Regions from separate parts of the Paenibacillus sp. FSL H7-0703 genome, predicted to be linked through region 2. Evidence: riboswitches for the same ligand, from Rfam matches in the RefSeq annotation. Region 2 holds a riboswitch; each other region holds the start of a gene.
What was found. A riboswitch is a leader RNA that binds a small molecule or an ion and turns the genes downstream of it on or off. The one in region 2 is predicted to bind cyclic di-AMP.

Region 1 (4,020 bases), 1.3 Mb from region 2:
TTGTCCAATGCCGAAACGAACCTCTTTCCCTTCCATGCTTCCCTGAGAAGCATCCACACCCAGTGTCTGGATTAACGGATTACCTGTCTTTTCAGACACGTACGTAATGGATAGAAAAATTAGAAACAATACCATCATGGAGCTAAAAATAATCCAGCCCTGCTTACGATTACGGGCAAACAATCCAAAGGTATACGGCAACGAAGCCGGCATTACCCACATTGCCAAAATTTCCAGCACGTTCGTCCAAGGACTTGGATTTTCAAAAGGATGCGCAGAGTTAGCTCCCGCATATCCGCCCCCGTTTGTCCCCAAATGCTTGATGGACTCCAGAGAAGCAATGGGTCCCATAGAAATTTGCTGTTGTGTTCCGCTCAGCGTCGTAAGATCCGCCGTAGGCTGAAGCGTCTGTGGTACCTTCAATCCAACCAGCACCAGCGTAAGCACAAAGGCCAGCGGCAGGAAAATTCTTATAATGGCTTTAATAAAATCTTGAAAGAAATTGCCCATCCCTTCACCGCGCCGCGTCAATCCCCTCATAAAAGCCGCAGCAACCGCAAAACCGGAAGCAGCCGAAGTGAACATCATCATCGTGACGAACGCCATCTGTGTCAGATACGTAAGCCCGCTTTCTCCGCTATAATGTTGGAGATTCGTATTCGTCATAAAGCTGATTACCGTATTAAAAGCTAGTGATGCTTCCATATTACTGTTTCCAGCCGGATTACCGGGAAGCATTCCCTGTAAACGCAACAGCAAGTAGCTGATTGCCACAAGCACGGCGTTCGTAGCAATGAAACTCATAACATACGTAGTCCAACGCATGCTCTCCACTTTCTTCAAGCCTACTACCTTATAAATCAGCTTTTCTGTTCTGCCAAAAATCCGATCCGTCCGATTGGGTTCATTCGAGAATACATGATACATATATGTACCCATTGGCTTTACCAAGAGCAGCAATATAACGATCACAATTCCAATTTGAAGCAGCTCCATCCTTTATTCCTCCTTCAAAATGCTCCTGCGTTTGGAACAACAGACCTGCTTCCAGAGCACCAATTGTGTGCACACGTTTGCGAAAACCTGCTACCTATGATGCTTTAATGTTCAGATCTGTTGTTCCCGCCCGCTCTATCCCTACCAGTGACTAGAACTTTTCAGGGTTCAGGAGTGCGTAGATTAAATACATAAACACAATAGCCGTAAGCCCGAGTATAACGATCATCCTCTTCGTCCTCCTTTAGAGGTCTGCGCATCACACCAGCGTACAAACAGCAGTATCACTCCATAACTCACAGCCATGACGAGCAGCATGTATATATCCATCATGTTTATACCCTCCGTATCGGTCTTCAGATCGCCATTCTTATTTCATCATAAAATCATAAAACAACTATGTTATAAGTGCTTATCCGTTCAGCAGAAAACCCACCTCTCCGTTCAATGTGTAGATCACATGGTCCGCTCCCAATCCCCGATAAATTCCTTGTGGATTACAGCCGTGTGTAATAACATAGATCGATTCCGATGTTAGTGGTCGACATATTTGTAGGAAACGGCAAGTCAGATTCAAGCTGTTCTCGAACAAATACACACTACCAATTTCTTTTTTTGGAAAATTCCATTTTCCCGCTTGCATGGTATTGATGCGGACAATGTGCTCCACACCCATTTTTTTGAGCTGTCGTTCCTCCTGGGCGCTATTCGTCAGAACTGCAAACGCCAATTTTTTGTAAATAAGCAATTTCACAAAACTTCTGCCCGCTTCATTCGGTGCAGTGACAATAATTAACCGACCTTCCATCAGTAGCTCCTCTCCCGGTATAAAAAGACAACAAAAAGAAGCCGAAGGAAAAAGGCTTTCCTCCGGCTTCTGACATATCCATGATAAAATAAACCATGGCTGCACACGGCGGTTTGTTGCCTCTCCCTGTACGCTTACGAGGTTAGCTGTCGGATTCGGACGTGAGAGTCGCCCTATTTCTGGCACTTGACCGGAAAATTCACCCCATGAGACACATGGCTTCCGAAGCCGTACAGTCTCGATTGGTTCCCCCGCTTTTGCAACTGCAAAATTCAGCGCTATAGACATTTCGTTGTTGCTTCATTCAAGTTAATTTGAAATTACGTCTTGAATCATACACCCGCGCATGGAAGACTGTAAAGCTCAACTGCAGGGTTATAAATCGGCCTTTAGAGCATAGAAGATTAATAATAACGCTTACAATGCAATTATGCTTCTCACAGCTCCTCCAATCTCTGTTTTTCATCCCTTTTTGAAAATGACAAGCATGTCAATATTGGCGTAGGGTAAAGCGTTTTTGGCCATTTTTTGTAAAAAGAGAAGAAAATACGCTATATGTACCAGCTAAACACCGATTGAACCCTCTTTTATAAGAAGAAACACCTTAATTCGCTTCATTTGCGGTGCGATTTACTGTTTTAAACAAAATACGATTTTACAGCGGCTAAAGGCTTGATACAGCTTTTCCAGACTTGCAACCTTGTTTTTAATTGCTTACAATTTAATTGTTGAATATTGAATAAGGAGAGATACTATGACCGTTTATGAATATGATGCGCAAACCCTGCAAGGGAAACAAATTCCGTTATCCACATATGAAGGGAACGTTCTGCTTATCGTGAACACTGCCAGCAAATGTGGGTTAACCCCCCAATACAAAGCGCTACAAGAGCTATATGACCAGTACCATGAACAGGGGCTCGAGATTTTGGGATTTCCCAGCAATCAGTTTGCCAAACAAGAGCCAGGTTCCAGCGAGGAGATTTCCGAGTTTTGCCAGATCAATTATGGGGTTACCTTTCCGATGTTCGCCAAAACAGATGTCAATGGCGATCAAGCACACCCCTTATTTCGCTACCTGACCCAAACAGCTCCGGGGGTGTTAGGGTCCAAAGCGATCAAATGGAATTTTACTAAATTCTTAATTACAAGAGAAGGTAACGTATTTAAGCGCTATGCACCGCAAACCACTCCAGATAAGCTGGCGGGAGATATAGAGAAGCTTTTGCAGCAAAACTGACATTCTTCATTATCACAGTTAATAAACGACCTGTTGCAACCGTGGCTTCCGTGGCTAAAGAATATAACGAAAAATGCTTAACAAAAAAAGCATCCCTTCACGTAAATCGTGTCAGGATGCTTTTTTAACTAGGTCTTGCATATAATGCGGTCGAGAGGACTCGAACCTCCACGGGCGTACGCCCACTACCCCCTCAAGATAGCGTGTCTGCCATTCCACCACGACCGCAAATCATAATGTAATGAGGCAACAGATTTATTATACTCTCTCATCAACTATTTGTAAACAAAAATATAATAATTATTTTATATGTTATTTTAACTAACATATATGAGCGATAAGAATATTTAATTTGACACAAAAGCTACTTAAATGTAAATATATATTACATATATTTCGAATATCTTTCGTCCCCCCAAGTAAAGAGTAAAATAACATAACATAAGGATTCACTTCGAGGAGGCGAACCGCCCTGCATAAAGGCAACCGCTTGCTGAACTATGCATTATTGTTGGACCCTTCCCTACCTGTTGGTGGCTTCACCCGTTTTAACGAACTGGAGAAACTATTCCGCAGCGGACATTTGAACAGTCTACAAGACCTGGAACATTACATGCTGGATGATTTGTATCCTCAATGTACAACCGTTGACGGCATGGCTATCAAAAGTCTGTATGTCGCCATCCAGCAGAATGACAGTTGGCGGATCGCTCTCATCGATAAGATGCTGCATACCCAACGTCCCTCCTTGCAGCATGTGAAGGAGTTTCGTCTATCCGGTCAGCGTCTACTCAAGCTCGCTAAGGCTCTTTATCCTTGGCTTGAATTTGACCAGTTGGAATCCATACTCATTCAATACAATGCGATTGGCACACTCGCTACCGTTCACACCTGGATTAACTTCCTCCTCGGAAACGATGTAGAACAGACCGTTCACGGCTATCTTAGCGCAGCGGTGTCCTTCTGTGTGGAAGAT
Region 2 (4,020 bases):
TTTGTAACCGTAGAAGAACCCTTTTCTTCTGCTGAAGTCCCTGGTGTCAAAATCAAGCTCTACCTTGACCCGTCGCACAAGGAGCTCAAAGGGCGCTATATGAGCGCAGCGAAGGCCGCCCTTTCGTACTACAGCAAATGGTACGGGCCTTATCCATATTCCACCCTATCCATCGTGGTTCCACCCAAATCAGGCAATGGAGCCGGCGGTATGGAGTATCCGACACTCATCACGGCCGCTGCTGCGGGTAATCTGAATCCTGGCTATAGTCTGGAACGGACATTAGTTCATGAGATTGGACATCAATATTTCTACGGAATGGTAGCCAATAATGAATTTGAGGAGCCGTGGCTGGATGAAGGCTTCACCTCCTATGCAGAGGAGCGGCTTATGGAGCAAGAATATGGGCTTACCCCTAACTTGCCATTACAATCGGGACAGGTAGCCTCCCCACAGCCGCTAAACCGTGAGTCATGGAAGTACGGCTCAGCTGCTGAGTACGCGCAAAATGCCTACTCTCGAGGCAAGCTGGTCCTACGGGGCATTGAACGTCAGGTGGGTATGAAAAAAATGGATCGCATTATGCGGACCTACGTCCAGACGTACCGATTTAAGCATCCGTCCTCAATGGATTTTCAACGTATCGTGGAGAGAGTCACCGGACGCTCATGGAGCCACTATTTTGAACAGTATGTATATGACGGCCAGATGGCGGACTTTTCAGTGGATCACATCACAAACCACAAGCTGGAGAATGGATATGAAGCAGTCGTGACGGTCAGCAAAAAAGGGGCGGATTATCCCAAGATCCCTGTCCAATTTACCTTCAAGGATGGTACCACGATATTCAAGGCTTGGGACGGCGCGGGCAAAAGCACAACTTTTCGGATCAAAAGTACTTCTCCCGTTTCCTATGTAACCCTTGATCCCTTATATACCATTGCACTGGAGAACAAGCATATTAACAATAGCCTAAAAGCCGAATTGGACGAAAAGCAACAAACCCGTTGGAGTGTAAGTGTAACCAAGCTGTTGGAGACACTGCTTGGAAGTCTGTCATGGTGAGGTGTCTATAGATGCGGACTGTTATAAAAGAGGGCTGGGCGCTGGTGCGCATACGATTCTATATCGTTATCATTTTATTTCTGTATCGACTACTGTGGGGGGTGTTTATCTATCGGCTGGTGCAGTCTGCCGTTATCCCGCTATTGCTCCGTTATCCTGATCAGGGTCAAAACGAGCTGGGACAGACCTTATTTTGGATGGAGAGTCAGATTGCTCTGATGGACAGCCGGGAAGTACATGTGTATTTGTGGATACTACTAGGGGCGACTGTACTACGCATACTGATCACTCCCTTCATTAGAGCCGGAATATATCAAAGTCTGCATACCGATGCGACTGAACCGCAAAGCCTGTCCTTTTTCAAGGGTATGAAACGCCATGGCATGTCGTCGCTGTTGTATTACACCATCGAGTTGGGACTGCTGCTGCTTCCCGCCTTTTGGGTAGTACCGAGACTCTACCCTATTGTAGCAGGAGCACTTCAATCTTCCTCTTATCTGCTGCATTTATTGCCCTATGTCATTGGATGGATGGCATACGGATGGTTCATTCGGCAGTGCATCCTGTATATGCAACTGGGTACTGTCGGTGGTCACGCCATACTATCGTCCCTGCTCGCCTTCTTTCGCCGGCTCCTCCCAGCTGTCGGTATATCCCTTTTGCTCGGTGCTTGTGTGCTGCTGGTCTTCGGTCTATTTGGCACCGTGGCGATGATTTGGACTGGCATGCTGGCGCTCATTCTCCAGCAATCGTATCATTTTGTTACTAGTCTGGTCAGGCTGTGGCATATCAGTTCGCAGTACAGACTATGGCATACCGATATCTCTAGTAGAAGCTAAGCCCTGCCTTTATGTTTTTTACTTCATTTCCGTCTGTCGAAAAACCTTGATTCATACTCGCGCAAACGACACATAACTGAATACTGTTAACAAGATCTGTTCCTGGGACATTAGGAGCAGATTTTTTTTGTAACTTTTTGCAATGAAACATTTGCCAAAGCCAGCCGTCTTTGTTACAATAATCGCAGTGAACTGATAGTAACAACTTTGTAATCTTTATTGTAACCTTTATCTCAAAAATAACGTTATTGTGAATACTGCTCTCCAAGGTGCACATCTTAAGTTAAGCCTAATTCCTGGCACCTAGGAAGCGGGGGAACCAGTTTGGGTGAATTGATCTCGCAACAGAGTGGTCATAGGGGAACCTTCTACCGAATCCTTAAGCTAACCTCGCAGGCATTGGAAGGGGTATATTTTTTTTGAAGAAGAAGCTAACGATCGCAGCTATGGGTCTTGCCATTGCCTTTACATCTTTTACATTCGGTGGCGGCAGTGCATATGCAGACTCTAAGATGGACCAGGTCATTCAAGATGCCAAAGGAACGAACTACAGAAGCGGAGGCACTACACTCGAGGGATTCGATTGCTCCGGCTTCACAATGTACGTATACAACAAACTGGGAATTAAACTTCCGCATCAATCCGGATCACAATTCAAAATGGGATCTTCTGTATCCCGCGATGAAATGAGACCTGGGGACCTGGTGTTCTTCAACACCACAGGAAGAGGCATTTCCCATGTAGGTATCTTCGTAGGTGAAGGGAAATTTGCCCACTCCTCGACTTCACGTGGTGTAGTAGTTAGCTCACTGAACGAAAATTATTACGCTAACCGCTATGTCGGTGCAAAAAGAATTATGAGCACAGACGCTTACCATTCTGTAGCTTCAGACATTCCTGATGACGATAACGTAGAATAACTAACGCACAGCAAGCTAACCCTAGCCGCAATTTGATTCTGGCCGGAATCGAATTGCGGTTTTTTATGTCCACAACATCAGCAATTATTATCTTTACTGACGAACTGAGACCTCAAAAGGTTTCAATTGTAGCGAACATCGTCGGTTTTACCGTCACCGCTGGGGGAGCATATGAGCAGTAATTCCTTCTTATTGAATGTATACCCGACTTAGGTATGAAATAAACACGCTTGCCATTCCTCTGCAACTTGTCTACAATCTGTTGTTAATGATTGAAGTACCTGTGTAAAAGGAGGATGGAACACATGCCGGCCTCAATATCCAACTATCGGATCGTACCGATGGACGAGCATCAAGCGGCTGCAATTTGTGAGTGGCACTATGATCCACCTTATAACATATACGGTTGGCTCCCCTGGGAACAAATGAAGGCGCTTGAAGTCGAATTCGGAAGTCCCACGCTTCGCCAAGAGCAATATGTTGCCGTACTGGATAAAGAGAACAAACTGACGGGATTTGCTCAATATTTTCCTATGATCGGTGTGACCCGGCTAGGTCTTGGAATGCATCCTGACAGATGCGGACATGGCAAAGGCTCTGATTTTGTCCGTGCCATTGCAGAGGAAGCTCAACGACGCAACCCGAAGAATGAAATTGATCTAGAGGTGCTCACTTGGAATGGGCGCGCTATCCGGGCCTACAAGGCGGCTGGATTTGAGCTTACAGATACCTATGAACGCCAGACTCCTGATGGCAAAAAACCATTTTATTGTATGGTATATCGTCCCGAGCACCCAACCCAGATTCTATGATAAAAGCGCCTTCGGCATACAACCACGATGTTGTATAGCGAAGGCGCTTTTATCATCATACGACAGATCATTACAAGCTCAATGACTGCTGCGCATTTTTTCAAAAGCTTCATTATATTGTTGGGCTTCCTTAATATCCACGGCCATAATACCGCCGTCGTCCCAAGAGGTCAAACGCAGAGTCACGGTCTTATAATCAATCGTAATAAATGGATGATGATTGAATGCTTCAGATATAGCGGCAACTTCATCCACGAATGCAATCCCTTTCATAAAACTGGAAAAATTATATTTTCGAACGATCCAACGTCCTTCCTCCAGTTCCCAGCCCTCCAGTTTCTCCAGATGTGCTTCAATCTCTTCTTGTGTAAAAGGCATGTTACG
Region 3 (4,020 bases), 3.0 Mb from region 2:
GGTATACGCATCATTGAGTGGTTAGGTACCACTTATGTGGAGATCCTGCGTGGCACACCTATGCTGGTGCAACTCATGATCATTCACTACGGGGTTGCTTTGACGCTGGGTGTCAATTTTACCCCACTCCAGTCTGGTATAATCACATTGTCTCTGAATAGTTCAGCATATCTGGCTGAAATTTTCCGGGCAGGTATCCAGGCAGTAGACCGTGGACAGATGGAGGCTGCTCGTTCGTTGGGTATGGGACGCGGTAAAGCTATGCGTCATGTCATTTTGCCGCAAGCGTTTAAATCTATTTTGCCTGCTATCGGTAATGAGTTTATTACGATCATTAAAGAATCATCCATTATTTCGACCATTGGGATGGTGGATATTATGTATCAGGCCCAGGTCATTAAGAACATCACCTACGAAGGATTAAGTCCGTTCGTAATAGCAGCCGCTATTTATTTTGTAATGACATTCAGCTTGTCTAAGCTGCTGGGTTTATGGGAAAGGAAGTTGAGAGCCAGTGATCACCGTTAAACAACTGCGTAAATCGTTCGGTAAGAATGAGATTTTAAAAGGCATTGATATAGATATAGCCAAAGGTGAAGTCGTCGTCATCATCGGTCCCAGTGGTTCGGGGAAGAGTACGTTTTTGCGTTGTATGAATCTGTTGGAACAGCCTACAGACGGGGAGATTTTATTTGAGGGCGAGCCGATTACAGCTCGTGGCCATAATATTAATGTAACCCGGGAGAAGATGGGGATGGTGTTCCAGCATTTTAATCTTTTCCCGCATAAAACAGTGTTGCAGAACCTGACACTTGCCCCAACACAGGTTAGAAGACAGTCAGGGAAGGAAGCGGAAAAAATTTCGCTAGAACTCTTGCGTACCGTAGGGCTTGAGGATAAGAAGAATACCTATCCGAACCAGCTATCCGGAGGACAGAAGCAACGTATTGCGATTGCGCGTGCTTTGGCCATGCAGCCGCACGTAATGCTGTTCGATGAGCCGACTTCTGCATTGGACCCTGAAATGGTTGGAGAGGTTCTGGATGTAATGAAGAAGCTCGCCGAAGGCGGCATGACAATGGTAATCGTGACGCATGAAATGGGTTTTGCCCGCGAGGTGGGCGATCGAATTATCTTTATGGATAACGGTCAAATTGTAGAGCAAGGTACACCAGAGCAGGTATTTGGCACTCCAAGCCATGATCGCACCCGTGATTTTCTTGCCAAAGTATTGTAAGGAAGTGCTGATATAATCTATAAAAAAAGCCCTCCGTTTGACGGAGGGCTTTTTTCCTTTTTGTCACCATTTCCCCATACTTTCGTAACAAATATCGATTTCTTGATGACAAAATTGTAACGAGTATAGTATGATGTTCAAGGTTCCCAACATTTTCATGCGGATAAGGTTACAAAATTGTGATATTATGCAGTAAGCCAAAACTTACCGGGACAGCATGTGGTTATGACAACCGCTGAATGCTGGGCCCAAACTATGGGAAGTGCGGGGGACGTAACAACGGCAGTCATTCCGATACGTCATAAGACGATGTGGAATATGCCTAGGGGTGAATTGCACAAGCATAGGGCTTCTCCTGAGTCCGAATCCGACAGCTAACTTCGCAGGCATAACAGAGGAGGTACATATCTTTGAAACATCTAAAACATATTGGTAAAACGATGAAATTTGCGGTGCTTGCCGCAGCTATTGCAGGGCTGGCACAGACAGCTGGAGTAGCGGATGCTGCTTCGCTTCACACTGCCAAAGAGGGCGATACCTTCTTTTTACTTGCTCAACGTTATGGAGTATCGGTAGACGAGCTAACGAAGGCGAACCCAAACATTGCCTCCAACAATATATATGCAGGTCTGCAAATTAAGGTGCCTGACGAAAAAAGTGTGAAGGCAGCTTCGGATTCGAAGCCGCAGCTTCTTACGGAGAAAGCACCAGCAAATGAGGGGCCAACGATTGAAGCATGGGGTAAAACATTCAACTATAGCAAAATAGTTGACGTTAAGGCTTCTGCGTATTCTGCTGCAGCTGATGAGAATGGTAAATGGGGAGCAGTGGACTACTACGGCAATCCGCTTAAACTAGGTACAATTGCGGTAGACCCGAACGTCATTCCGATGGGCACGAAAGTGCTGGTTACAGGCTATTCCCACCCAGGTTTGCCGGATCATTCTTTTGTAGCTGTCGCTCGCGATCAGGGCAGCGCCATTACAGGAAAACGGATTGATATCTTTATTCCTGGTAACAAATCATTTGTGAACGACTTTGGATTTCAAAATGTGAAGCTGTACGTTATTGATAAATAACATTGTACGTATATAAGTTTAATTAAACATAATATATATTATGTAAACTTAATACCTGTACACTACCGCATATAACTAGGTCGGACTCTTATTAGGTCCTATCCGTAAAAAAAGGCTGTCTTGATGAGCAGAAAACTTCTGCTGGTAAGACAGCCTTTTTACGTTGCTTTAGCTTGTAGCTCAATCATAAACATATTGTTATTTCCGTTCCGAGGTATGGAGTAGCCGGGGGACTGTCACAAATTTGTAGCCCTTAGCTTTTAGAGAGTGAATTAGACCCGGCAGAGCTTGGACAGTGCCTTGCAAGTTGGAACTTTGACCTCCACCTGCGTGCATTAAAATAATAGAGCCAGGCCCGGTAGCTGGGATCACATTGCGCTGAATTTGTGTTTTACTTAGTCCCTTCCAGTCGAGAGAGTCTACATTCCAATTGACAATCATATAGCCATGACGACGTGCCCATTGGATTTGAGGCTCCGTGATTTCACCGTAGGGTGGACGAATCAACTTGGGGCGAAAACCTGCGCTGGCTTGTAAAATACGTTCTGTTTTTATAATCTGGTTGCGAAAGCGTTCTGGTGTGGCCTTCCTAAAATCCGGATGAGTATAGGAATGGTTTCCTATAGCATGGCCTTCACGGATAATACGGCGTATGATCCCCGGATGCTTTTCCGCACGGTGACCGACGATGAAAAAGGTGGCTTTGATGCCATTGGCGTGTAATACGTCCAAAACCTGCGGCGTATACCTAGAATCGGGCACATCATCAAAGGTTAGGGCAATTTGGCGGGTGTGTGGGCCGCACATTTTAAAAATGTCCGCATGTTTTTTACGCAGCATTGCTAATGTAGGAGTAGCACGATCTGTGCTCTGTTGTTGTACAGAAGAAGCAATAGCTGCTTCCTTGGGATGGGGCGTTCCGATGTTGGGAGGCGCATCCGCGTGAACGGGTAAACTTGAAAATGCTAGTAACAGTGCCAAGCATGGCAACACTCCCCTGTACGGCATATGTATCCCCCCTTTCCGTGCAGTGGTACCTAGTGGTGCTCTCGACTATTATGTACCTGTCCTATTAAAAATATGCTGGTAACCAAGTTCGGCTCATAAACGACTGGAAAAAAGTCCACGATGAAACGATTATCAATGAAGATGATGGAGCTAAACGTACATATTCTCTTAAACATGACCGAAAACAGGAGCATTTTCTCAAGTTTTAGCCTTACAACGAATTCGGTATACCGTGACAGCTGGTGTATAATGGGGATGCAATTCATAATTATACAGACATGGAATTGAAGGAAGGATGGATAAAAGTGACCGACTTGTTTACTCCTTATCAATTAAAGGGGCTTTCTTTAAAAAATCGGATTGTCATGCCCCCGATGTGCCAATACAGCGTGGAGGCCAAGGACGGAAATCCAACGGATTGGCATCATGTCCATTATGTGAGCCGGGCAGTAGGAGGCACTGGACTTATTATTGTGGAAATGACAGCGGTTCATCCAGATGGACGTATTACGGATCGTGATTTGGGTATTTGGTGTGACGAACATATTCCTGCATATCGTAAGATTGTAGAGGAAGTCCACAAGTATGGTGCCAAAATTGGCATTCAACTAGGCCACGCTGGACGCAAGGCTGAAGATGCTGAGCAACCTGTGGGTCCGTCCTCCATTCCTTTTAGCGAACGCTTTAAAGAGCCCC

Region 1: linked by a shared signal. The riboswitch ahead of MHB46_RS07690 (hypothetical protein) and the one ahead of MHB46_RS13715 (C40 family peptidase) in region 2 are both predicted to bind cyclic di-AMP.
Region 3: linked by a shared signal. The riboswitch ahead of MHB46_RS00700 (3D domain-containing protein) and the one ahead of MHB46_RS13715 (C40 family peptidase) in region 2 are both predicted to bind cyclic di-AMP.

What each region holds. Positions count from the first base shown of each region.
Region 1 is NZ_JBBOPF010000001.1:1,810,773-1,814,792, forward strand. Features, by position in the region: gene kdpA (potassium-transporting ATPase subunit KdpA) at 1-996, opposite strand, end outside; gene MHB46_RS26215 (potassium-transporting ATPase subunit F) at 1,148-1,225, opposite strand; gene MHB46_RS07690 (hypothetical protein) at 1,409-1,804, opposite strand; cyclic di-AMP (ydaO/yuaA leader) riboswitch at 1,920-2,092, opposite strand; gene MHB46_RS07695 (glutathione peroxidase) at 2,559-3,044, shown strand; tRNA gene MHB46_RS07700 (tRNA-Leu) at 3,190-3,272, opposite strand; gene MHB46_RS07705 (urease accessory protein UreF) at 3,535-4,020, shown strand, end outside.
Region 2 is NZ_JBBOPF010000001.1:3,110,815-3,114,834, forward strand. Features, by position in the region: gene MHB46_RS13705 (M1 family metallopeptidase) at 1-1,065, shown strand, start outside; gene MHB46_RS13710 (hypothetical protein) at 1,077-1,904, shown strand; cyclic di-AMP (ydaO/yuaA leader) riboswitch at 2,181-2,318, shown strand; gene MHB46_RS13715 (C40 family peptidase) at 2,324-2,824, shown strand; gene MHB46_RS13720 (GNAT family N-acetyltransferase) at 3,130-3,636, shown strand; gene MHB46_RS13725 (4a-hydroxytetrahydrobiopterin dehydratase) at 3,715-4,014, opposite strand.
Region 3 is NZ_JBBOPF010000001.1:153,696-157,715, forward strand. Features, by position in the region: gene MHB46_RS00690 (ABC transporter substrate-binding protein/permease) at 1-528, shown strand, start outside; gene MHB46_RS00695 (amino acid ABC transporter ATP-binding protein) at 515-1,237, shown strand; cyclic di-AMP (ydaO/yuaA leader) riboswitch at 1,473-1,641, shown strand; gene MHB46_RS00700 (3D domain-containing protein) at 1,648-2,316, shown strand; gene MHB46_RS00705 (polysaccharide deacetylase family protein) at 2,515-3,324, opposite strand; gene MHB46_RS00710 (NADH:flavin oxidoreductase/NADH oxidase) at 3,630-4,020, shown strand, end outside.